DNA from 3 places in the Paenibacillus sp. AN1007 genome. Region 1 is predicted to be linked to each of the others. Evidence: riboswitches for the same ligand, from Rfam matches in the RefSeq annotation. Region 1 holds a riboswitch; each other region holds the start of a gene.
The links. Region 1 has a riboswitch for cyclic di-AMP ahead of ABXS70_RS09705 (3D domain-containing protein). Riboswitches for the same ligand answer to the same signal wherever they lie in the genome.
Positions count from the first base shown of each region.

Region 2: linked by a shared signal. The riboswitch ahead of ABXS70_RS26010 (ubiquitin-like domain-containing protein) and the one ahead of ABXS70_RS09705 (3D domain-containing protein) in region 1 are both predicted to bind cyclic di-AMP.
Region 3: linked by a shared signal. The riboswitch ahead of ABXS70_RS25635 (C40 family peptidase) and the one ahead of ABXS70_RS09705 (3D domain-containing protein) in region 1 are both predicted to bind cyclic di-AMP.

Region 1 is NZ_CP159992.1:2,127,800-2,135,630, reverse strand. Features, by position in the region: gene glp (gephyrin-like molybdotransferase Glp) at 1-274, opposite strand, end outside; gene ABXS70_RS09740 (HNH endonuclease) at 558-848, shown strand; gene ABXS70_RS09735 (DUF4247 domain-containing protein) at 950-1,699, opposite strand; gene ABXS70_RS09730 (DUF4178 domain-containing protein) at 1,711-2,217, opposite strand; gene ABXS70_RS09725 (DUF350 domain-containing protein) at 2,248-2,649, opposite strand; partial or broken gene ABXS70_RS09720 (PspA/IM30 family protein) at 2,745-3,415, opposite strand; gene ABXS70_RS09715 (hypothetical protein) at 3,583-3,927, opposite strand; gene ABXS70_RS09710 (polysaccharide deacetylase family protein) at 4,083-4,889, shown strand; gene ABXS70_RS09705 (3D domain-containing protein) at 5,064-5,735, opposite strand; cyclic di-AMP (ydaO/yuaA leader) riboswitch at 5,738-5,932, opposite strand; gene ABXS70_RS09700 (amino acid ABC transporter ATP-binding protein) at 6,202-6,924, opposite strand; gene ABXS70_RS09695 (ABC transporter substrate-binding protein/permease) at 6,911-7,831, opposite strand, start outside.
Region 2 is NZ_CP159992.1:5,771,898-5,779,728, forward strand. Features, by position in the region: gene rsmA (16S rRNA (adenine(1518)-N(6)/adenine(1519)-N(6))-dimethyltransferase RsmA) at 1-144, opposite strand, end outside; gene rnmV (ribonuclease M5) at 158-703, opposite strand; gene ABXS70_RS26010 (ubiquitin-like domain-containing protein) at 858-2,042, opposite strand; cyclic di-AMP (ydaO/yuaA leader) riboswitch at 2,311-2,563, opposite strand; gene ABXS70_RS26015 (TatD family hydrolase) at 2,805-3,572, opposite strand; gene ABXS70_RS26020 (HD domain-containing protein) at 3,912-5,189, opposite strand; gene ABXS70_RS26025 (AbrB/MazE/SpoVT family DNA-binding domain-containing protein) at 5,518-5,772, shown strand; gene rsmI (16S rRNA (cytidine(1402)-2'-O)-methyltransferase) at 6,019-6,903, opposite strand; gene ABXS70_RS26035 (tRNA1(Val) (adenine(37)-N6)-methyltransferase) at 6,904-7,683, opposite strand; gene ABXS70_RS26040 (DNA replication initiation control protein YabA) at 7,759-7,831, opposite strand, start outside.
Region 3 is NZ_CP159992.1:5,694,584-5,702,414, reverse strand. Features, by position in the region: gene ABXS70_RS25675 (ATP-binding protein) at 1-207, shown strand, start outside; gene ABXS70_RS25670 (pseudouridine synthase) at 226-927, shown strand; gene motB (flagellar motor protein MotB) at 1,143-1,961, opposite strand; gene motA (flagellar motor stator protein MotA) at 1,948-2,748, opposite strand; gene ABXS70_RS25655 (hypothetical protein) at 2,983-3,276, shown strand; gene ABXS70_RS25650 (4a-hydroxytetrahydrobiopterin dehydratase) at 3,492-3,788, shown strand; gene ABXS70_RS25645 (cytochrome c) at 3,887-4,243, opposite strand; gene ABXS70_RS25640 (GNAT family protein) at 4,392-4,889, opposite strand; gene ABXS70_RS25635 (C40 family peptidase) at 5,249-5,704, opposite strand; cyclic di-AMP (ydaO/yuaA leader) riboswitch at 5,723-5,860, opposite strand; gene ABXS70_RS25630 (hypothetical protein) at 6,123-6,968, opposite strand; gene ABXS70_RS25625 (M1 family metallopeptidase) at 6,979-7,831, opposite strand, start outside.

The sequences.
Region 1 (7,831 bases):
TATATCCGCACGGAATGTCATCAATAACCCGAAACCATACTTGATGATCACTTGAAGCCTCAGCCGTATCTGAACTTTGAATCGCAAAACCATCCATGCCCGATCTGCGGAAAAAAGGATATGCATGCGGTGCTGCAATCGGTGCTGCAAGTGTGCGTCCATGTGCACTTGCAAGAGGCACATATTCGATCCGGCCTACAGCTGCCCTGGCAGCAATTTTGGCTTGTGCCTCGGGCACTTGTACAGCGGTACGATGAAATTTTGCGGTAGTCATATCATATGAATGGGAATTATGTTTCACAGCAGCATTCCTCCAGAAGTCTTTTTCTCATTTAAGAAAGTGTAGCCCGAATATGAGCAGATGACAAGTCGATTGCTCACTGAATTGCAGCCAAAAAACTGCATGTGTATCTGAACAAATGGATTTTTGACGCACCCCCTACTGTCAGAATCGCGCCATTTTATCATACCTCCGATCATCATTACCACGGACAGCAGTCAACATGAAATGACATGCAGATGCGCATAATAGCATTCGATAACGGGAGGTGGCAACTATGAATAATCATTGTGAATTATGCGGCAGAGAGCCCGTTGAAACAACAGTTCATCATCTGACTCCAAAGGAAATGGGCGGTAACTTCATGCCTACTGCCAACCTATGTATTGCCTGCCACAAGCAGATTCACTCGTTATATACCAATCGGGATTTGATTACGCTCGGTCTTACCGATCTTCAATCCCTGCGAACCGATGAACGCATCATTCCTTATCTGCGCTGGATACGCAAGCAGCCTGCTTCGACAATTCCTCGTGTACGCAAGTCGCACCATGTCCGTAAAACCTAAAAAAACAGCAGTAGGAAGTCTGCTGCCGAAATCGACAGTTCCACCCTGCTGCTGTTTTTTGGTCTTCCTATCATCTTTCACAACATTCGTCAGCAATCTGTCTATCTTCGCCTCATAATCCTGCCGCCGCCGACACGTGTCTTTGGTTTTTTATAGGATTTTTTCGGTGAATCAAACAACCCGCCGAAGCCGCCGCTGCTTTTGTTGCGATCAATGCTTCCTCTGCTCTGTTCCTTATTGCGGTTAAACAACCCGCCGCCAGAACCAACACTTGTATCCTTGTCGCTGCCGCGACGTGTAATCGAGCCTTTGCGCTCCACGGTAAGAGGCGGAGCCAATTTTTTATCATTATTGGTTGGGGCTCGGTAAGATCCAGCCTTTGGTTTGTACGTATCCCGTTCCGTATATCCCCGGTAGTTCCCTGATCCTCGCCCACCGAAAGTATCAAACAAATTACCAATTAAGGTTGCTGTCAGATACCCCTGCAGGAAGGAAGAGCTGTAGTTTTGACGTACATATTCCTTGGAATCTACTTCAACCAGCGTATCTTCTGGTTTCTTGGGGTCCTGCTGTAGATGATAATACTGATCCTGGTACACCAGGAACATGCGTTCCGTACTTTCCGCGGAAATCTGATCCGGTTTTCGTTGATCGGACAGCTCCTTTGCCACTTCTGGAACAGTACGGTCTGCAGCCCGATAAACGTAAGAGGTAGACTGACCACTGCCGCTTACCGATTCAAGCGGATATGTATCCTGAACCGAAGGGGCTGCACCGCACGCAGACAACAGAGACATCACAAGGCTGAGGACCAGCATTAATTTTAATCCATGTGCCAAGCGTTTTTTCATTGGAACCTCTCCTAGTTCGAACGAATCACTTTGATATCCGCAGGAAGAATGGACTCACCCTCATACAGGTTAAACCTTCTGTCTTGCCATTCCACACGAAGAAGTTTGTTATCATCCGATTGATACTGCCATACCAGCTGCTCGCCAGCCTGACCATAAGGTGTTCTGCCCACCGTCTGAACCATACCACCATACTCTTCCTCCAAATGATACACATGGTCATCCAGTTCCAGAATCGTTGGCACTTCGTCGGGGGCATCAAGTCTTCCGTCTATAGGTGTATATAAGGCATACCGAGTGATTTCACGCTCCTCCACGTGTAAATATCGGAATGCACTTCCATCCTGCAGCGTTAATACGACAGCATTACGAGCACGATTCTGTACTCTGCCTATAACTTCGTAGGTGACCAGTGAAACTTCGCAAATATCGCCAGGTGCAAGCTGCAGCATTGTTTTTTCCGCCTTAGGCGGCTCCGGCTTTGTTAGTATTCCTTTAATACGTTTCCATACACTCATGCAAATTACCCCTGTTCCTTATCTTATGGCTTACAGGCAAGCTGCAATAATCAATGCGCCTACAATATGCAGTGCCCCGGAAAACAATCCATATCCTGTCTTGCCCTGCTGTATTCCTGTATCCAGATCCAGAGCAGCCCATTTGCGAATGATAAAGTGAACAACACTTTCCAGGATCAACAAAAGAACAAAAGATACAACGGAAACAAGCAGCGCTTCTCCAAGATGACCAGCCGTCGAAATTGAAGTTGCAAGCACGTAACCCTGTGCAAATAATTTCATGACCATCCGGGTGGTTACCGCCATATTACCAGCCTTGACTTCAGCAAAATCCTTATATTTTGTAAAAAGCGAATCCACATACATCAATACAAACAGCAAAACCGAACCTGAAACAGTCCAGACCAGCATCGCCAAAATGTTCAAATCCATTTACACAGCCTCCACTTATCAACATGATCCGCATTTAAAAGCGAAGGAGAAACACTGTTCTCCTCCGCTGTTTAACCCTGCTGAACGCCAAGGTGTTAGTTTTTATTTTCGTACTGTTTCATCAGTGCAGCAAGTTCGTCCTCGACAGCAGCATCCTTGCCAAGCTTCTCGAACTCTTCATCCAGCGATTTGCCTTTGGAAGACATTTCGTTGCTTGCTTCAGCCTGAGCTTCCATCTGCATCATTTTCTCTTCCATACGTTTCATGCCGGCACTTGCGGTATCAGAGCTGAATCCATTCAGCGCTTTGTTGATTTCCGTTTGAGCTTTGGCTGCATTGTAACGAGCGACCAATGTCTCACGTTTATTCTTCATCTGAGTCAACTGCTTACGCATCTCATCGAGTTTACCGCGAAGATTGTCTGCGGAAGCTTTGTTTTGGTCATAGCTGGCTTTGTATTCAAGCATTTTCTCTTCAGCAGCTTTTTCTCTTCCAGCGCGCGGCGGGCAAGATCCATGTTCTGTGCACGAGCTGCCGTGTGAGCCTGCTCTTCACGTTTCTTGACAAGCGCTTCCTGTTCCTCGAACAATTGCTTGAACTTCTTCTCAATGGCAATCTGAGCAGCTACGGCTTTCTCTGCATCTTCCAGATCTTCCTGCATGTCACGGATATATTGATCCGTCATTTTGATCGGGTCTTCGGCTTTGTCGATAATAGCGTTGATGTTGGACATTGTAAGGTCACGTAATCTTTTGAAAATGGACATTAGGTTATTCCTCCCAGTGGATATTACATTGTATATAAAGATACATACGCAGTAATCTGCAACTCGTTTCAATTTTGCGAAAAAAAATTAAAACGGATCTGCATCTTAGTATAAGGAGGATGATACGGAATCATGCTGCATATCAGATGTGCATCCATTAAATGATATTAATGATTGGATTCTTGTTTTTTATTCAGATGTTCATCCACAAGTCTCTCCGCCGTCTGAACAATTTCGTCGATCTGCAAGCGCGTAATGCTGTCAAAGTGGATACCCATAATTACGGTTACCGTAACTTTCAATTGCAGAGCCGCTTTGCGGGCAAGCCGCTCACATAATTCCTGTTCTTTATGTCCCGGGATATGCACCGTTGTACCGCTTACCCGTTCATGGTCGACATAGAACGTAGCTACAGCCCCGATATGAGCTTTCCCCCCTGTAACGAGAAATACCTTGTCCTGCCCTGCCTCAAAAACCTCTAAACGAATGGATTTCAAATCATATGTACTCATCGTCTCTCCACCTAGCCTTCTCTTTATATGATATATGGTGGAATTATGACTTTCATAACCTGATCTACACAATGAAACTTCTCACATTCGCATAAATGGTTCTCGTGAAGGGCATACCATAAAGAACGAAATTTCTGAAAAAAGGAGGCCGTCCAATGTTTAAACGCCTCGTTATGCCAGCACTCGTTATGGTTATATGTTTTGGGGTTTACCTGGTTCCTCCCGCGGCTGCTTCAGCAAATCACATACCTAATCTGCCCGAGCTTGATCCACCTGCATCCAGCGCCAATGATCGAGAAGAACAGCTGACTTTAGGTCAACTGCGTCAGAAATATGCGGATACTTTCAAGACAAATGGCCCGTCGACCAAACAGGTTGCACTGACTTTTGATGATGTACCCGACCCGAGGTTTACGCCGCAGGTACTGGATGTCTTGAAAAAATATAAGGTTCGCGCAACCTTTTTTGTGGTAGGCAGTCGGGCGGAAAAACATCCAAATCTGGTGAAACGTATGGTGAAAGAAGGACATATTGTTGGCAATCACAGCTACAACCATCCCGAATTCAGCAAGTTATCGATGACTGCTTTTCGCAGACAGATTCTACATACCGGGGATATCATTCAGCGACTGACGGGCTACACACCCAAATTGATTCGCCCACCTTATGGAGATATTAACGAGGAACAGCTGCGCTGGGCCGCCAAGCAGCACTACAGCATTATCAACTGGAATGTGGATTCGTTGGATTGGAAAGGGCTGTCCAAGGAACAAGTGAAACATAATATTCTGTCAGCGGTTAAACCCGGCTCCATCGTACTGCAGCATGCAGGCGGAGGTACAGGCTCTAATCTCCAAGGTACAGTGGAGGCCCTGCCAGATGTCATTGAGGAATTGCGACATCGAGGTTATGAACTGGTCACGCTGGACGAGATGCTGCAGCTGCCTAAGGAAAAACAATAAGACACCCGGCAGCCTTAAAGCTGATTGTATAGATAAAAATACAGGGTGTTCCTATCGGTAACCATGAATCTTACTCATTCATGACAACAACCAAAGAACACCCTCTATATGTTAGCGTATCATTTTTCTCTGAATCCCATCAAAGAATCTAGGGAGTTAAGTCAATTTTACTTTTTATTTTAAAATGTAAAGCTCAATATCCTGAAAACCAAATGAACTTACGAACTGTTTGCTTCCCGGAATAAAAATGTCGATGCGGTTGCCTTTGATGGCACTCCCTGCATCCAGAGCAGTAGCAACGAAAGCCTGTTTAGGCAGTCCCGGGTGCGTATGCCCCGTCACGAGAACTTTGGTTCCAAAAGGAATCACCTTCGGATCTACTGCAATCGTGCCCAGTTCCAGCGGGTTGCCAAAATAATCAACTGCTCCCCAGCCCCCGTTCTCGGAAGCATCTGCGGAATATGCTGTAGCTTTCACGTTTAAGGTCTTACTATAGTCAAATGTTTTACCCCAGGCTTGGACAACTTTAGTATCCGCGCTTACATCCAGACTCGCTGCTGTAACCGGTTTTTCCTCTGACTTCATCTGAACCGGGGCTGCTTGCGCTTTATTTTCCTGACCTGGAATTGTAATTTTCAGACCACCATAGATGTTATACGGTGAAATGTCTTTATTGGCTTTAATTAATGTGTCCATGGCAATACCATACTGTTTGGATAGGGTGAAGAACGTATCCCCCTCTTTAGCTGTATGAATCGATTCCGCGTGAACCGGAACGGTTTGAATCAACAGTACGGATGTCAGTAATGCAATGGCTGTCTTGGCTATACGTTTTTTGTGAAACATGGTCTTCCTCCTCATTATGCCTGCGAAGTTAGTTGTCGGATTCGGATGGAGGAATCCACCCTATAGGCTGTAAATCACATGCTGAAGCATTATGTACCCTAATTCACCCCTAGCGGCGCGCCGTTCTTATGAACTGACACGTCTGCACTGTTACATCCCCCACACTTCCACTTCGGAAGTTTCGGCAGCATTCAATATATCACAATTTTGTAACCCTAAGCTGTAGTAAATGTTACCAATTAGCGACCGATCTTCTTTGGTCCTCCGGGATTTGTAAGATAACTCCAGAATTTCACATCCTTTAATCAGTCCGTTTATCTCTTACATGGGTAACAGAAACGTTACTTATTTTGTTTTGAAGCCCTGATTTCATTCCTTCTTATGTGAAATGCAAAAAAGCAGCGTTAGCGGACCTCTGCCGTTAACGCTGCTTTTGCTATAAATCCACTCCAGGAAGCGGGATGATTTAGAGTACTTTTGCGAGAAAATCACGTGTACGCGAATGTTTCGGTGCACCGAAAACTTCATCAGGCGTACCTTCTTCAACGATAACCCCGCCATCCATAAACAGGATCCGGTCACCAACCTCACGCGCAAAACCCATCTCATGGGTAACGATGACCATGGTCATGCCGCCCTCGGCAAGACGTTTCATAACTTCCAGTACTTCTCCAACCATCTCCGGGTCCAGTGCAGATGTGGGCTCATCAAACAGCATAACATGCGGCTGCATCGCCAGGGCTCTTGCAATTGCGATCCGCTGCTTCTGTCCACCAGACAGCTGATTAGGATATACATCTTTTTTATCAGCCAAACCAACCGTTTTCAGAAGATCATCGGCAATTTTGTTTGCTTCAACTGCAGATTGCTTCTTTACCTTGATTGGCGCAATCGTAATGTTTTGCTGCACCGTTTTGTGCGGAAACAGATTGAAATGCTGAAATACCATGCCCATTTTTTCTCGCGTAGCATTAATATTGTGCTTGGGATCGGTAATTGAAACACCTTCAAAATTAATTTGTCCCGATGTCGGCTGCTCCAGAAGGTTCAGACAGCGCAGGAATGTACTTTTACCCGAACCCGAAGGACCAATCACTACGACGACCTCACCTTTACCGATGGATACGTCGATGCCTTTCAGCACATCATTTTTGCCATATGATTTGTATAATTGTCTAACGTCTATCACTTGCACCCAACTTCCTTTCCAATCGACCCAGCAGCTTGGACAAAATGAATGTCATGACGAAGTAGATCGCTGCCGCAATAAGGAATGGATTCATTCCTTGGTACGTAATGTTTTTAACTACACTTGCCTGATACATAATATCCACCATACCGATGACGGAGATAATGGATGACTCTTTAATGATGGTCACGAACTCGTTACCGATTGCCGGAAGTACGGCTTTGAAAGCCTGCGGCAAAATGATATAACGCATCGCATCACCTCTGCCCATACCGAGTGAACGAGCAGCCTCCAATTGACCACGATCCACGCCTTGAATCCCTGCACGGAAAATCTCGGCCAGGTACGCACCACTGTTGATGGAGAGTGTCATAATCCCCGCCTGCAGTGCGGAGAAGTTGATGCCAAAGGTCAAGGACACCCCATAGTAGATAATCATGAGCTGAACCAGCATTGGCGTGCCTCGAATGACTTCTACGTAAGCTGTACCAATCCAGCGCAGAACGGCCAGATTATGAAGACGGAACAGGCAGATAATCAAACCGATGATTACCCCGAACAGGACACCGAGAGCCGATAACAGCAGCGTATATCCCACACCTGTTGCATAGAAGCTTTTATACTGCCAGAATACTTCAAAAATATTTTGTGATTTGTTCACTTTATCCGCCATCAGGAGACTCGCATCCGTTACCATCTGGTTGATTTTATCTTCGCTTTTCAGACGCTCCAGCGTTTGATTCACTGCGGTCAGCAGCTCTGTATTGCCTTTGCGAATCCCGATTGCCGCTTCAACCTGCTCTTCATCCGGAACTGCGGCTGCCAAACCGATAATATCATCCAGATAACCAGCAGCCACCGTATCCTCGACAATCGCCGCATCGACACGTTTCGTTTGAAGCTGCAG
Region 2 (7,831 bases), 3.0 Mb from region 1:
CAAATCGGCAGCGCCCACGATTTTGTTCAATATATTTTGATCGATCAGGAAGTTCTGTCCCAGACTCTTCTTAAAGGAGAATCCATGCCTCTGAATAATTTCCTTAGTGCGTTTGGGTGTTGCAATTTCAACGGTTTGTTCCATGTCTTTCATAACCTCACAATCCTTCACGTTCGATTTGCGCTAATGCATCGGAGAACTCTTCTCTTGTAATCTGGAAAACACTCAGCCGTTTGTGAAACTGTTTGCCGTTGCAATACCCGATCCCCAGCAGGTTGCCCATCTCCATGCGTCTTGCTGCAGCTTGCGGGTGTATAATCAGTCCTGCCTCAATGAGGTCTTCCCAATCAATCAGACTTGGTGCACCTTCATAGGATGTGTGTACACGTGCCAGAGCATGACGTATGGCCTCCGGTGAAGCATTCTCAACGCCGATATCCCCTTTACGTGTCGCATCTGCCTCTGGAATGAACGCATGTTTGCAGCCTGGAATCTTATTGGCAATGATTTTACGAATACGCTCACCCGCATGGTCCGGATCTGTCAAGATGATGACACCCCGTCTCTCCTGAGCAAGTGCAATTCGCTTCAGTATACGCTGATTAATAGCAGAACCTCCGGTTTCGATCGTGTCTGCTTCAACGGCCCTTCTAATGGCTACCGTGTCGTCACGGCCCTCCACAACAATTACTTCTTTTATCATGTTCCAATTCTTCCTTTCTAACGCAAAAAGAAGAGGAATATCCTCTTCTCTGCCAAACGGCGGAGGAGACTGAATTCAGACTCCTCCGCCGCATATTCCGCATGAATCTTCATGCAACTATTTTATAGCATTCCCATTTCAAAGTAAAACGATTTTAGTTCGCTTCCGGCTTCACGGGTCCAATCACATATACCGTTTTGCCTTTCTTACGTCCGAAATTCAGGGCATGCTTCACACTGTCATAATAAACATCAATTTTGTTGCCTTTAATCGCACCACCGGTATCTTCCGCACGACGGAAGCCTAGGCCCTCGATGTATACCCACCAGCCAATTGGAATGACTTTCGGATCAACTGCGATAGTGCGGCCTTCCGTTACACGAGTACCGGAAGCTGTCTTCGTACCAATGCCTGGCTCTTCAGCAGAGTAGGCTGTCATGGATACATTTTTCAGAACTTTAGAATATTTAAAAGAATTCCCGGAGACCGTAATCACCTTGCTGCCCGAGGCAGATGTTTTCTTCGAGTTCGATACTGCTGTTTTGCTGCTTTTCGAAGTTTTGGCCGATACCAATTGAACCTCTGGCTTTTTCTCAACCGGCTTCGCTTTTGTACCTACTGCAATAACTTTGTCTACACGATTGGAAGCAATCGTTTTGCCGACCATTTTTTTGGAGACGAGTTCTCCATCTTGAAACACTTTTTCGATATGCTGCACAAGTGTGCCTTCCTGACCTTTCACTACTACACGATTATCCCCTTGGAACAAACTAGGATCTGCTGTTTTGACAACCTTGTAGGCAATCGGATGCTTCACGTCCACTGTACGCTTTGTTACACGCACTACACGAATCTTCATATCCGATTTTACAGTAGTTCCGAGCGCTGGATACACTTTATCATGCTTTGCAACTTCAATACCTGATTGCTGAATTACATCTTGTACCGATGAATCGGTTGTATACAGAGTCTTGGTGTCTCCGTCTGCCGTAATGTTAACTGGGATGGCCCGCTCAATAACGATTCGGTCTCCGTCCGTAATCGCCCCATTCATGGGCATGGATACCTTGTCGTGAGGGCTGACTGTGATTGACTGCTCCTCCAGCATTTCCTGAAGCATTCCTGTACGAGTCTCTACCACTTGAGCTTTGCCGTCAATAACCAGTGAAATCTGCTTCCCGGCCTGACCGTAAACGACTAACAAGATCATGATTGCAAGCGCAATTGAGAATATCGCGATCAGTGCCATTTGACGCAAGTTCTCATGCTTCCACCGCAACGCGAAAGACTTACTGGATGATCGTGACTCATGGGTCTCTTCTGGTTGGAATCTGCCCACTTCTCCGTCCTCCTTCATAGCCTCGCCGTCTAAAGTAATGCATGATGTCTTTGACGCGACTATACCAAATTTTCTACAGAACACAGATCAGAGGTAATGATCGGTCCTGCACCATGAACCCCTCTTCGCAGCATGATGTCATCCTCCTGAATACTTACCGTATGATGACTCTATTTCTTTTATTCAAAACAAAAAAAGCCAAAGAAAGAGTGTAAGAGACTCTTTCGTGGCTTCCGAATGATTTGAATATCGGAAATTCATGCACGAGGTTGCCTCTCTTTTTCCGCTTGCGAGGTTAGCTGTCGGGTTCGGGCGAAAGAGAGCCGCCCTATCTCAGGTCACCCGCTCATGGCGGACGCCCTTGAATTCACCCCGAGACCCAAAGAAGAAATCAAATACGGCTTCGCAGAACATTCCACTGTTTTGGGTCAGCGAACGATGCGCATCGGCTGCATTCACCGATGTTTAAGCCCTATTGGTTCCCCCGCTCTCCATTAACGGAGACTCAGCGAGATTGATTCATGAAAGTAATGTTGTCTTATCGGAAAGTGTCCCTTTGTTCATCCCCCGAACATCTGTCCAATTTTCCGCACAACAATTCACTGAAAAGATGATATCCTGTTTTGATGCATGTTGTAAAGCATGGATCAAGTACGTTTTTCTAAATATTTGGTTAAAATATTGTAATATTCTTCAATAATTCGAATCAAAGAGCAAATTACCTCTCGTTAGCTTCCTTTTTCACCTGATTTACTCCTTTTTTTACCGAATCCCAAATCGTTCCATGGCATTTTTGGTGGTTATTGCAGCAATTTCCTCCACCGAAATGCCTTTAATTTCCGCAGCGGCTTCAGCAACCAGACGTACATGCGCTGTTTCATTTCTCTTTCCACGATAAGGGTGAGGTGTAAGATAAGGGGAGTCTGTTTCTAGAAAAAATCGATCCATCGGAACCTTGGCCAGCACCTCTTTAGGCTGCTTCGCATTCTTGAATGTGATTGGCCCTCCAAAAGAAAGATGGAAGCCCAATTCCAGACACATTTTCGCCGTCTCCCAGCTGCCTGAGAAGGAGTGCATCACACCGCCAACCTCACTCGCTTTCTCTTCACGCAAAATACGTACAATATCCTCATGGGCATCCCGATTATGGATGACAATGGGCATATTTAATTCACGTGCCAATGCAATTTGTTGTCGTAATACGCGGTGCTGTATTTCCTTAGGTGAGGTGTCCCAGTGATAGTCCAGACCGATTTCACCAATGGCTACCACCTTTTCGTGTTTGCACAAAGATGCAATCCATTCTAAATCACCCTCCTGCATCGTGATTGCATCCACCGGGTGCCAGCCTACAGCTGCATAGATGAAGTCATACGTTTCAGCCAGTTTCATCGTCGTTGGAATCGTCTCCCGATTAAAGCCAATGTTGATCATACGAGTAATGCCTGCATCAACAGCCCGCTGGATCATGTCCTCTCGGTCTTCGTCGAATTGTGGTGCATCGAGATGTGTATGTGTGTCGAATAACATAGTGTTTATTTCTCCCTTCATGTCGAAAATCGAATACCGATTATATGCATTAGAATTTTGAATTTATTTTTTTGAAACACAAATTTTGATTGGGACATGCCGCGATTTCTGTATTTTCACTTTTAATACTCAAGCTACTATATATAGAAGGAAAATAAAAAGTCAAATCTACATCTTGCAGCTAAACCGGATTTAAAACTGTATATTTACTCACTTTGATTACAAAATTATGTCGATCTACATATCCTCGCCATTAAAGCAGATTAATGTATCATGTAAAATAGCTCTTTTAGAAAGTCTTTTGATATCAAAATGTTTCACCTGCCGCATCATTCATGATTACAAAAAATAGGGGCGTATATGGGACGGTAATTCATGAAGGATGGCATCAACCTTGTTCTGAGGATAGTACAGATGATGTTTGCCCAGATGAAGTCCACTGATCGAACGTACAATATCAGACACTTCTGACAACTCGTGCAGCTTGTCCTGCCTATCCAGTAAAAGAATCTGCTTATCCGTGGATTGATCTGGACGAAACACGTCGTAAGGATTATCCGTTGGGAAATCAACCTCAAGATCGTATTCCGGATTCAACCCTGCATGAGCAAAAGCTTCCCTAATTTCTTCAACCATGTCCAGATCCGTCTGTTCGAGCTCCACATACTTATACAATCTGCGATCCATAAAGCGTTCGCACAGCTCACTCAGAACAGTATCGTCCTCTTTACGCCACTGCATAAAGGCTGTTTGAATCAATGATTCATCAAGCTGCAGATATTCATCAACGGAAATTTCTCCATAAAACAGTTTGGGCAGTGGTTCTACCATAAAGCGGAACGGAAAGCTCTGCTCCACTAATGCTTTTGCCCGTTTGAAGATTTGCCGTAATATAATTTCCGAGCTTCGCGTTACGGGATGGAAGTAAATCTGCCAGTACATCTGGTACCTTGACATCAGGTAATCTTCTACAGCATGCATGCCGGACTCTTTAACCACGATTCGCCCATGAAATGGACGCAGCATCCGTAGAATACGGTCCAGATCAATTGTGCCATAATTTACGCCTGTAAAGTAGGCATCCCTGAGCAGGTAATCCATCCGGTCAGCATCAAGCGGGCTGGTCACCAGATTCACAACGATTGGTTTATCATATGTTTTCTGGATGACTGAAGCCACCTTCTCGTCAAAATCAGGAGCGTACCGTCTTAGAATCGCCCCTACTTCGGTATCCCCCTTGATAATGCGGCACGTCCAGTCTTCATGATTCATATCAAAAGCTTCTTCAATGGAATGAGAGAACGGTCCATGTCCAAGATCATGAAGCAGGGCAGCACACAAGGCCACCAGTTTTTCTTCCTTTGGCCAGTCTGAATAATGACTTCGTTCAAACTGTGAGATGATTTTGCGAGTAATTTCGTATACACCTAAGGAGTGGGAGAAGCGACTGTGTTCTGCCCCATGAAAAGTAAGATAGGATGTTCCTAATTGACGAATGCGGCGCAGCCGTTGAAATTCAGGTGTATTGATCAACTGCCAAATAATCGGTTCTTGCACATGAATGTAATTATGTACCGGATCTTTAAACACTTTTTCTTCTGTCAGACGATGTTCCATTTCATTTCACTCCTTTTAAAAAATTATCTTAACCTAAATATTATCGCGTTTGGCTTCATTTTTCATCAAAGATTCGACACACTTTGACGAATTTTGTCGAATAAAGAACTTTTGTCGTTTTCCAAATCGACAAAGCTGACATGCATGTTCAAATATGAATTTACGCTCTTAACCCCTTACCACCAGCAAACTTAAGAAAAATACCCTTAATTTTAAGCTAATTTTAAGGTTGACTGTTTTGGGAATCGTTGGTATGATGAGTATCATAAAACATAAAATAATGTCGAATAATGACAATGATAGTTAGCTGAGAGGAGCACTGATTATAATGATGAAATCAACAGGTATTGTAAGAAAAGTGGATGAACTGGGACGGGTAGTTATTCCAATCGAATTGCGCCGTACACTCGGTATTGGTGAAAAAGATGCTTTGGAGATCTATGTTGACGGTGAGCGCATCATGCTCAAAAAATATGAGCCAGCTTGTATCTTCTGCGGTAATGCAGAGAACGTTACGTACTTCAAAGGCAAAATCGTTTGTAACGAATGTATTTCCGAAATCCCTGCACCTGTCGCAAAATAAGAAGAAACAGGCATACTGGAATTATTCAAATTGTTAATTCTAACCTTTCTATATTCCTTAATAACCTTCCCGGTGAAAATCACCGCTGGAAGGTGTTTTTTTATCTCTTCAAAGAGCAGACACACATTTTTCACATTTCTACGTGCTGCCCTTTTTACATTTTAAGGTTATATTAAGGTTTCTTTTAAGCTCCTGCTCATTATTTCTAACCATTTCAGGGCTCTCTTCAGATTCAGACTTCATAAATTACTCAATTAAAGCATTATAGACATCGCGTTTGGTCAGACCCCGATCAGCTGCTGTTTTTTTCATCGCATCCTTACGGCTGTTCCCTTCATTTTCGTAGTGTTCCACATGTTTCTCCAGTGACATAACCTGCCACCAAGCTTCCCGTTCAGCTTTACGTTCCTCTTCTCTAATCCCTTCAACCAACAGACAATATTCACCCAGAGGTGGATGCTCCTCCAGCCATTCAATGCATTCCTGCAGACTGCCTCTGACAAACTCTTCATGCCGTTTGGTCAGCTCACGAGCGAGTACAATCGAGCGCTCGCCCAGGATTTCCTCCAGATATGTTAATGTTTTGCGGATACGGTGAGGAGACTCATAGAAAAGCAGTGTACCGTTGGACTCATTAAAAGATTCCAGTACCTTACGCATATCCTTTTTCTCACGCGGCAGAAATCCCCCAAAGGTAAAACGTTCCGTCGGTAATCCGGATACGATTAGAGCGGACAACGCTGCATTGGGACCCGGAATGGGAATGACGGTAATTCCTGCTTCAATCGCAAGCTGTACCAGATCAGAACCAGGGTCTGAAATGGCCGGCAGACCAGCATCACTAACCAGAGCCAAATTTTTTCCTTCTATTATATAGCGTATCAATTCAGGGCCACTTGCACCCTTATTGTGCTCGTGATAACTAAACAGCATGGAAGGTGTAATTTCAAAATGGGTGAGCAGTTTACGCGTCTGACGTGTATCCTCAGCAGCGATGATATCACAGCTCTGTAATGTCTTGATAGCCCGGAAAGTCATATCCTCCAGGTTTCCGATCGGAGTCCCGACCAAATACAGTTTGCCACTATGCTCGGACTGCTCACTGTAGCTTTTTTGGACTTGAATAACCATCTAGTTCCCTCCTTCCTCTGTGCGTTCAGCATGCTGCTGTCCATAATAGATGTCCATAATCTCATTACAATAGCTGCCCTGTTCATTATAAACAATGAGCGGAGGCAGCATACGTACCTCAGGTCTGCCATCTTTCATCGCTTCAATCAGCACCATATTGGCCTCCAGATGTGCTCGCGGGTGTACCATACGAATGCGCTTGGGTTCCAGCTTGTATTCACGCATTAATGATATAATCTCCCCGAGACGCTGCGGCCTGTGTACCATGGATACTTTTCCACCATTACGTACGAGACGATTGCATGCTTGAATGACCTCTTCAAGTGTACATCCGATCTCATGACGTGCCATCGCCTGATGTGTATTCATCTTGAGGTCACTTCCATTAAGCGGCATGTACGGAGGATTCACTGTAATCGCATCATACACTGCATGTCCTGTTTCTTTAACCAATTCCCGCAAATCTCCCTCACGAATAAGGATAGATCCATCTAACTTATTCAGCTGTACACTCCGGCGTGCCATATCAGCCAGTCTCGGCTGAATCTCAATGCCTTCCAGGTTTGCCTGCGTACGTGTTGTCAGCAGAATAGGCACGACTCCATTTCCCGTGCACAAATCCAGGACACGCCCCCGTTTCGGTACAGAAGCAAATCGGGCCAGCAGTACTGCATCCATAGAAAAGCTGAACACTTCATCACTCTGAATAATTCGTAAATTATGAGAGAGCAGATCATCGATCCGCTCCGATTCCTGTAAAATTACTTCTTGGTCTGCCATATAGTACACTCATCCTCCGGTACGTTAAACGTTTATAACCTTGAAAAAAAACCGTAGGGAATCCCTACGGTCACTTCATTTATTCAAAAAAGACAGGCAGAACAGACAATCGCCTTCCGTCCGCAAATGTCCATAGTAGACGTTGCAG
Region 3 (7,831 bases), 3.1 Mb from region 1:
TTCTTCACCAATAAAGAGTCCGGCACAGGACTGGGTCTCATGGTAAGTCAGCGAATTATTCAATCTCATAAGGGCATGATGGATATTAAGAGCGTGATGAACAGGGGAACGACGGTTATTATTGAACTGCCGGCTTCTGAACTGCAGAGACAGTTACAGGAGGCAGATCAACCAGCGCAGGAACAACAACCAGATGAAGAGAACTAGATGAGGTGAGATGACCTTTTGCGTATTAATAAATTTATTAGTGAGACAGGTTACTGCTCCCGTCGAGCGGCCGACAAGCTGATTGAAAGCGGTCAGGTAACCATTAATGGTATCAAGGCAGAGCTTGGCAGTCAGGCAGAAGATGGCGATGATGTACGGATTAATGGCAAGCCGATCAGCGAGAAGAAAAAACATGTGTATATTGCGCTGAACAAACCCGTTGGTATCACCAGTACAACTGAGCAGCATATTCAGGGAAACATCGTTGATTTTGTAGGTCACCATGAGCGAATCTTCCCGATTGGACGTCTGGATAAGGATTCGGAAGGTTTGATTTTGATGACGAATGATGGTGACATCGTTAATCGCATTTTGAGATCAGAAGGCCGCCATGAAAAGGAATATATCGTTACGGTAGATCGGACGATTACACCGAGCTTCCTCAGAGGGATGAGTACGGGTGTCAAGATTCTGGGCGAAATGACACTGCCCTGCACAGTTACCAGAATGACAGATCGTGTCTTTCGAATTATTTTGACTGAGGGAAAAAATCGTCAAATTCGTCGGATGTGCAGTGCATTTGGATACGAAGTTCGCAAGTTAAAGCGGGTTCGTATTATGAACATTCACCTTGGAGAACAGGCGACAGGATCCTGGAGAGAACTAACAGCCGCAGAAAAGGCAGAGCTCGGCAGCTTGCTGGATTATACACTTGAATAAAGAATCCAGAGTAATTGAAGTGGCCCTCTAGTAAAACGAGTTAAATTGAGATGATCTTTTCCATGTAAGTTTGATGAATCGAGCACTGTCTCCATAAGGAAGACAGTGCTTTTTGTTGTGGGTACGTGACGTATCGTGTTCTTAAAAAAAGTGAAAAAGACCGTTCTCCTTAACTTCAAAGAGAACGGTCTTGACGTACATGCTGCTGAGGGCTGCTAGGTGCCGCTGCCAACAGACTTTACATTGGTATTGTTACTTTGATACTTCCGGATAATGGATACTTCTACACGTCGATTCTGTGCTCTTCCAGAGCCGGTATTATTACTGGCGACAGGGTGGTACTCTCCATATCCACTTGGTGTGAATTTCGAAGGGTCCAGTTGGGTGTTCAGCAGCAGAATCTTCAGGAAATTCAGTGCTCGATCTGCACTCAAATCCCAGTTATCCTTATATTGGTTATTGGAAATGGGCACATTATCTGTATGACCTGATACCACAACTTCGTATTCAGGAAACTCCTGCAGCATGCTGGAGATCGCTTTAGCGAGTGAACGCGACTCAGGCTTCACATCTGCTCGTCCGGAGGAGAACAGGGCTTTATCACTAATAGTGATTTTGAGTTCAGACTGATTGAGCTTCGTATTCAGTTGGTCTGAAAGTCCATTTTGAGCAATATACTTGTCGAGCTGTTTCTTCAGTTTCTCCAGATTCTCCTGTTCCTTCTGAGCCATCTGGGCATCTGTAATCTGTGCTGGTGTTTTCTTCGTAATTTCCTTCGGAATTTCCTTGTTCTTGCCAAGATCAGTGCTGGAGTCCGTCGGGTTCATTGATGTATGATCCAGAATACCGGTACCTCCGTTAAGTGCGCTGCTTAGTGCTGAAGCCATCTGCTCAAATTTGGCTGCATCGAGTGAGCTCATGGAGAACAGGGTGATAAACAAAGCGAGCAGCAAGGTCATTAAATCAGAATACGGAAGCAGCCAGCTTTCGTCTATATGTTCTTCATGCGGTTCATGTTTTTTACCCTTTTTCACCTGATGATCCCTCCTTCTCTTCCAGTTGTTTGCGTTCGGAAGGTGTCAGGAATACAGATAACTTTTGGTTGATGGCAATGGTGGATACACCTGATTGGATCGACAACAATCCTTCAACCATCATCAGCTTGATCTCCATCTCTTTCTTGGACATCCGCTTCAGCTTGTTAGACATCGGGTGCCATAACACGTAACCACTAAAGATACCGAGAAGTGTAGCGATAAATGCAGCCGCAATGGCATGAGAGAGCTTCTCCATGTCACTGAGGTCGGCTAGTGCCGCGATGAGACCAACTACGGCCCCGAGAACTCCGAGTGTTGGTGCATACATCCCCGCCTGAGCGAAGATCAACGCGCCGCCTCGATGTCGTTCTTCGGTTGCATGAATATCTTCCATCAGTACATCACTGACGAACTCTTGGTCATTACCGTCAATAATCATACGCATGCCACCACGAAGAAATTGATCATCGATCTCTTCTACTTTGGATTCCAGTGCGAGCAAACCTTCACGACGGGTAGTGGAAGCCCAGTCCATAAATGTGCCAATCAGAGAAACGCGGTCAATCAGCTGCTGCTTTTTGAAAAGGATACCGAATAGTTTCGGAATCTTTTTAACTTCAGACATCGGAAACGCCATAAAAATCGTCCCTGCTGTACCAACAAAGATAATAACGTATGCTGCCGGGTTATTAACCAGGTTGATTAGGGGCGCACCCTTCAGGAACATACCGAGTACAAGGGAGACCAATCCCAAAACTAGTCCAATAATCGTTGAAATTTCCATCATACACCTCATCCATGAGATAAAATTGAATCCTTTCAAGCGGCTGAATTCGGGCTTCCGGACGAACGCTTCGCCGCAATCCGCTGCATGTTCGGCAGCCCTCAAGGGCACCGGAACGACTGAAACGGTCATGTATAGTATTTATCGACCAGAGGGCCTTTTTTTTTAAGGGTTATTTTCAGGTATAATAAGATCAAATCCGCCCTTTATGGGGTGAGTAGGAGTGAAAAGTCAATGGGCGTAAAGCATGGACGTGATTATGAAGGAATATTGACAGATTTAACAGCGGCGATCGGACGTATCCCGGATCGCTATGTTTTCTTCGAAATGGATGAGGAAGAGTGGAGCAGATTGGGAGAACCGGAACAGCTTGAGGTAGACGAGGCGCTTGCAGAAGACTTGTTCTATGCGCTTGGGGAGGAATCCGTAATTCCGGTTGGCAGTGGGGTTGTTATCCATGATAAGGAACAGCACCGAATTCATATTTTAATTGGAGAAGAAGAGTTGACGTTTGTACCCTTAATTTAAAAAATATGAATCGTTGACAATACCTTATGCTTCAATGCTTTGGCTGTCTATTCTATGGATTTTGGCGCTTTGACGTGGTAAGATGATACTCATGAAAAAAGGCTTCCGCAGGGCGGTGGCCTGCCTTTAAGGCTGTGTGGGCAGCATGCAAAGGTGTCGATGGTCATGTGGATGAAGATCCGCGATGTCTCATCATATGGGGAGGAAGATAACGCATGGTTTTTACGCAAGAGGAAGTCGAAGCTCATCTGGGAAGGCTTGAGGGCTGGGAACTGGAAGAGGGACGGTGGATTGTCCGCAAATTTGTGTTTTCTAACTATATGAAAGGGATTGCCTTTGTAGACGAAGTCGCAGCGATTTCGGAGGCATTCAATCATCACCCTTTTATTACTATTGATTATACAACGGTTACGCTGCGTCTTACATCTTGGGATGAGGGCGGCATTACGTCAGTAGACATTAAAGAAGCAGAGCAGTACAACGAAGCCTTTGAAAAAATGAGAACAGAATAATCTCAGGATATACTGGTAACGAACAGCAAAAGAGGCTCTTGCCTCCCGGCCGGGAGAACGAGAGCCTCTTTGATGTCTTCGTGTCTTAACGGCAATGCTTACTTTTTCTCTGCCAACCACATAGCGATGTGAGCAATTTCCTCATCCTGCAGTCTGCCTTTGAAAGAAGGCATGCCGCCTTTACCTTTGACAATGGTAGAGTAGATTTTCTCCACATCATCCTTGCTACCGATGTTGGCAAGTGCAGGACCTACCCCACCTTGAAGCTGATCACCGTGACAAGAGATGCAGTTCGCTTTCACCAGCGTCTCAGCCTGTCCGGCATCCATAGCTACTTCAGGCATGGACGGTTTGGCTTCTTGAGCCGCTTCCTCTTTACCTGGAAGCGTAAACATTAAAACAATAGCTAAAGCACATGCTGCAAAAAATACCCCGCTCATGATCCATTTGTGCATCCCTTGTGTCCCCTCCAGAATGAAAGATCATCTAACCCAAACTATCCCTATCATTATAACGGAAGCTGTCGTTACATCATAGCATTTTGTGGTAATTTTTTGAACTAATCACAAAAGAGAGACAAAATGAGACCATTTTATCTGCAATTTACTCTCTCGGACCCTCGTAGACCATGCAGTGGAAGGGCATCAGGCCGGTCGGGGTTTGACGTTCATATGTATCCTGGATGACAAATCCGCATTTCAGATATACCTGAATGGCGCGATTGTTCCAGGTAAGTACTTCAAGATCGATCTCGTTAGAAGGATTACGGCGAATGGCTTCTTGAACGATAGCTGTAACAAAGGCTTTTCCCTGTCCTTGACCGCACTTCTCCGGACGCATTCCGAGGCCAATCCGTGTCACACCCTGAAGCGGAAAATATTGAGCAAACCCATAGACCTGATCCTGTTGATCCAGGATAATCGCATACTGCTCATGACGCAGCCGTGCATCTCCAAATTCGACTTCCAGTGCTTTCATCTGATCCCAAGGCAGCCAGCTGTAAATATTGTATGGCGGATCATACTGCCAGCTGCATATAAGTGCTGCGTGTTCTTCCTGCATCGGTACAACACGAAACGTCAAAGGGGCTTCATTCTTCATATAACAGTGTGTGCTCCTCTCTTCCGTTACCCGTTCTTTGTTCACTCTACAAAAGAGCTGTTCATTTGGCAAGTTTTCAATTTTCAGAAAAAAAATGAAACAAAAGTCCGGCTCATTCCGTTTATATTATAACGGGATGGGTAAAAACATCATAAGGGCACGGACAAACGAAGTAAAATGAACCCTGATGGTTCGCATACATGTAATGATGGATGTGAGCAGCAGCTGCAGGGGGATAGAAGTACAAAAAAACCGCCGGATACATTCCTGCGGAGAATGTACCGGGCGGTTCTGTTTATGCTTCTACTTCGTTACAGTATAGTTAATGGTTCCAACATCATGTTGATTACAGCTTGTCCCTACTCAAGGGCCAGTGACTCATAAGTGTCCGTGCTCATAATCCGTTTAGCGCCAATGTAGCGGTTAGCCCAGTAGTTCTCGCTAAGAGAGCTGATGGTTACACCTTTGGAAGAAGAAGAGTGCGCAAACTTGCCATCTCCTACGAAAATACCTACATGAGATACGCCCTTACCTGTTGTGTTGAAGAATACCAGATCGCCAGGTCTCATCTCCATGCGGGATACGGAATCACCCATGTCATATTGAGAGCTGGATTGGCGAGCCAAATCAATACCTAGTTTGTCGAATACATACCGTGTGAAACCGGAGCAGTCAAAACCGTCAAGCGTTGTGCCTCCGCTTTTGTATGTAGTTCCCATTGCTGAATCGATGACTTTATCCATCTTAGAATCTGCAAATGCGCTGCCTGCACCAAGTGATAATGCAAATGTGAGGCTAAGTACTGCTGCGGTCAATTTCTTCTTAAACAAGTGATATACCCCTTCCAATGCCTGCGAGGTTAGCTTAAGGATTCGGTTGAAGGTCCCCTATGATCCCTCTGTATCAAGATCAATTCACCCATAACTGGTTCCCCCGCTTCCCAGGTGCAAGGAATTTGGCTCTGCTAGTTGTGCACCTGTAAAAAAACGAAAAGAAAATTTAATTTTAAAGTTTAGATTTAAAGTTGTTACAAATAAGGATTTAAAGATTACAAAGTTGTTACTAAAAACTCACTGCGATTATTGTACCAGAGGAGTGGTGCTTTGGCAACGTTTAGCAGTAAAATTAGCAAAAAAAACCTCGACCTTTGACGGGGGAAGGTCGAGGTTTGCGTATTTACACATCACAATGGATGAATTGTTTAACATGAGATGGTAACAATTTTTAAATGATCTAGTCAGTATTAGGGGACGATGTGGACTGCCATAAGCGGAAATGGGCACATACTTTCCACATGCTGAGCAGGCTTCTGGCAAGCGGATATGTCTGCTGTAGAATCAGTCCGGTAAGTCCGGTCAAGAACCATGAGGCAGATGTGAATACACCAAAGATGAATAAGTGCACCATTCCGAGTATCAGGATGATGCCAATGACTGTGAAGATGCGGGTTAAAGCAATCCAGAGCCCTTTGAGCATTCCGTGAAGACTTCCTTCTTCTCCCGGAGCAGAGATACCGAACTGCATATAGAGCATCATATGGTGCACAATCCATCCGTAGATGATCCATCCTGCAGCATATGGGATGCCGGGCAGCAGTAGATGAATAGAATGGAAACTGTCCATGAAGATTGAATACAGTTTAGGTATGAGCCAGTAAGCGGGAAGCAGCATAAGTATTGTGCGAATGAGGTGCAGCAGCAACATCGATTTCCACAATTTCTGGATGCCGCGAATGAACGGAATACGTTCTTCTGCGGCATTGAAATGCTGCAGGGAATAGAGCAGGCCTGCCTGAATAAGAGGGCTGACCAGCAGGCGAAGCAGCAGCATCCCTCCCAGAATCCAGAGATAGCGCTGGACCTCAGGGCCGGACAGACGCAGCTGGCTCTCCATTTTGAACAAAAGCGTGCTCAGCTCTCCAGCATCCTCGGTCGGATAACGAAGCAGGAGAGGAACAACTGCCGACTGAACCAACCGGTAGATAAAATAGCCCCATACAAGCTGATAGAGAAATAAAATTGCAGCAATGAACATATGCTGACGGACGAGAAACCAGCCTTCGCGAATTTTTGCTTTCACCGTCTCCACCTCACCATGACAGACCTCCGAATACAGCTTCAATTAGTTTCGCAGCACTCATATTCCAGCGGGACTGGACTTGCTCGTCCAGTTTAGTTCTCAGGAAATTGTTCATATGGCGGTTCTCCAGCACGATGTCATATAAGGGATCGGTCATCGCCCAGGAGACGGGAGAGGTATACGTGAGTTTATAGGTAATGCGATCCTCCTTGCCGTCCCATTGCTTGGTTACGGTATGTCCATCCTCAAAAGCGATCCGAACAGGAACCTTCGGAAAGTCACTTCCTTTTTTGACAACTGTAATTGAGGATTCGTACAAGGTTTCCCCATCCTTTTCCGCAGGAATAACCTTGATCCTCTCCACGGCAAAGTCAGCCATGCCGTCGTTGTAAACGTATTGGTCAAAGTAATCAGCCCAAGAGGCCCGGGTAACTTGTTCGACTACCTTTTGAAAATCGGCCGTTGCCGGATGTTTGAAGCGATATTTCTTAACATAGGTTGAAAGGATGCGTTCCATTTGTTTGGCTCCGACCTGCTGCTCGATGCCAAGCAGTACGAGCTTCCCCCGGGTATATACGTTGGATGCATACTGCTGCTGTGAGTCAAACTTCCAGGAGGGCTGTGTTAATGGAGCGGGAGATGTGATCAGCCCGGATTGTACAGGCAGGTTCGGGATTAGCCCGTATTCCTGTTCCATCAGTTTGTCTTCTGCGTATGAGGTGAATCCCTCATCCAGCCAGGCCTCCTCAAATTCATTGCTCGCAACCATGCCGTAGAAGTATTGATGCCCGATTTCATGCACCACCGTTCGCTCCAGATCGTAACCTGGGGTTGTATCATCGGCTCCGAAGGCCGTAATTAAG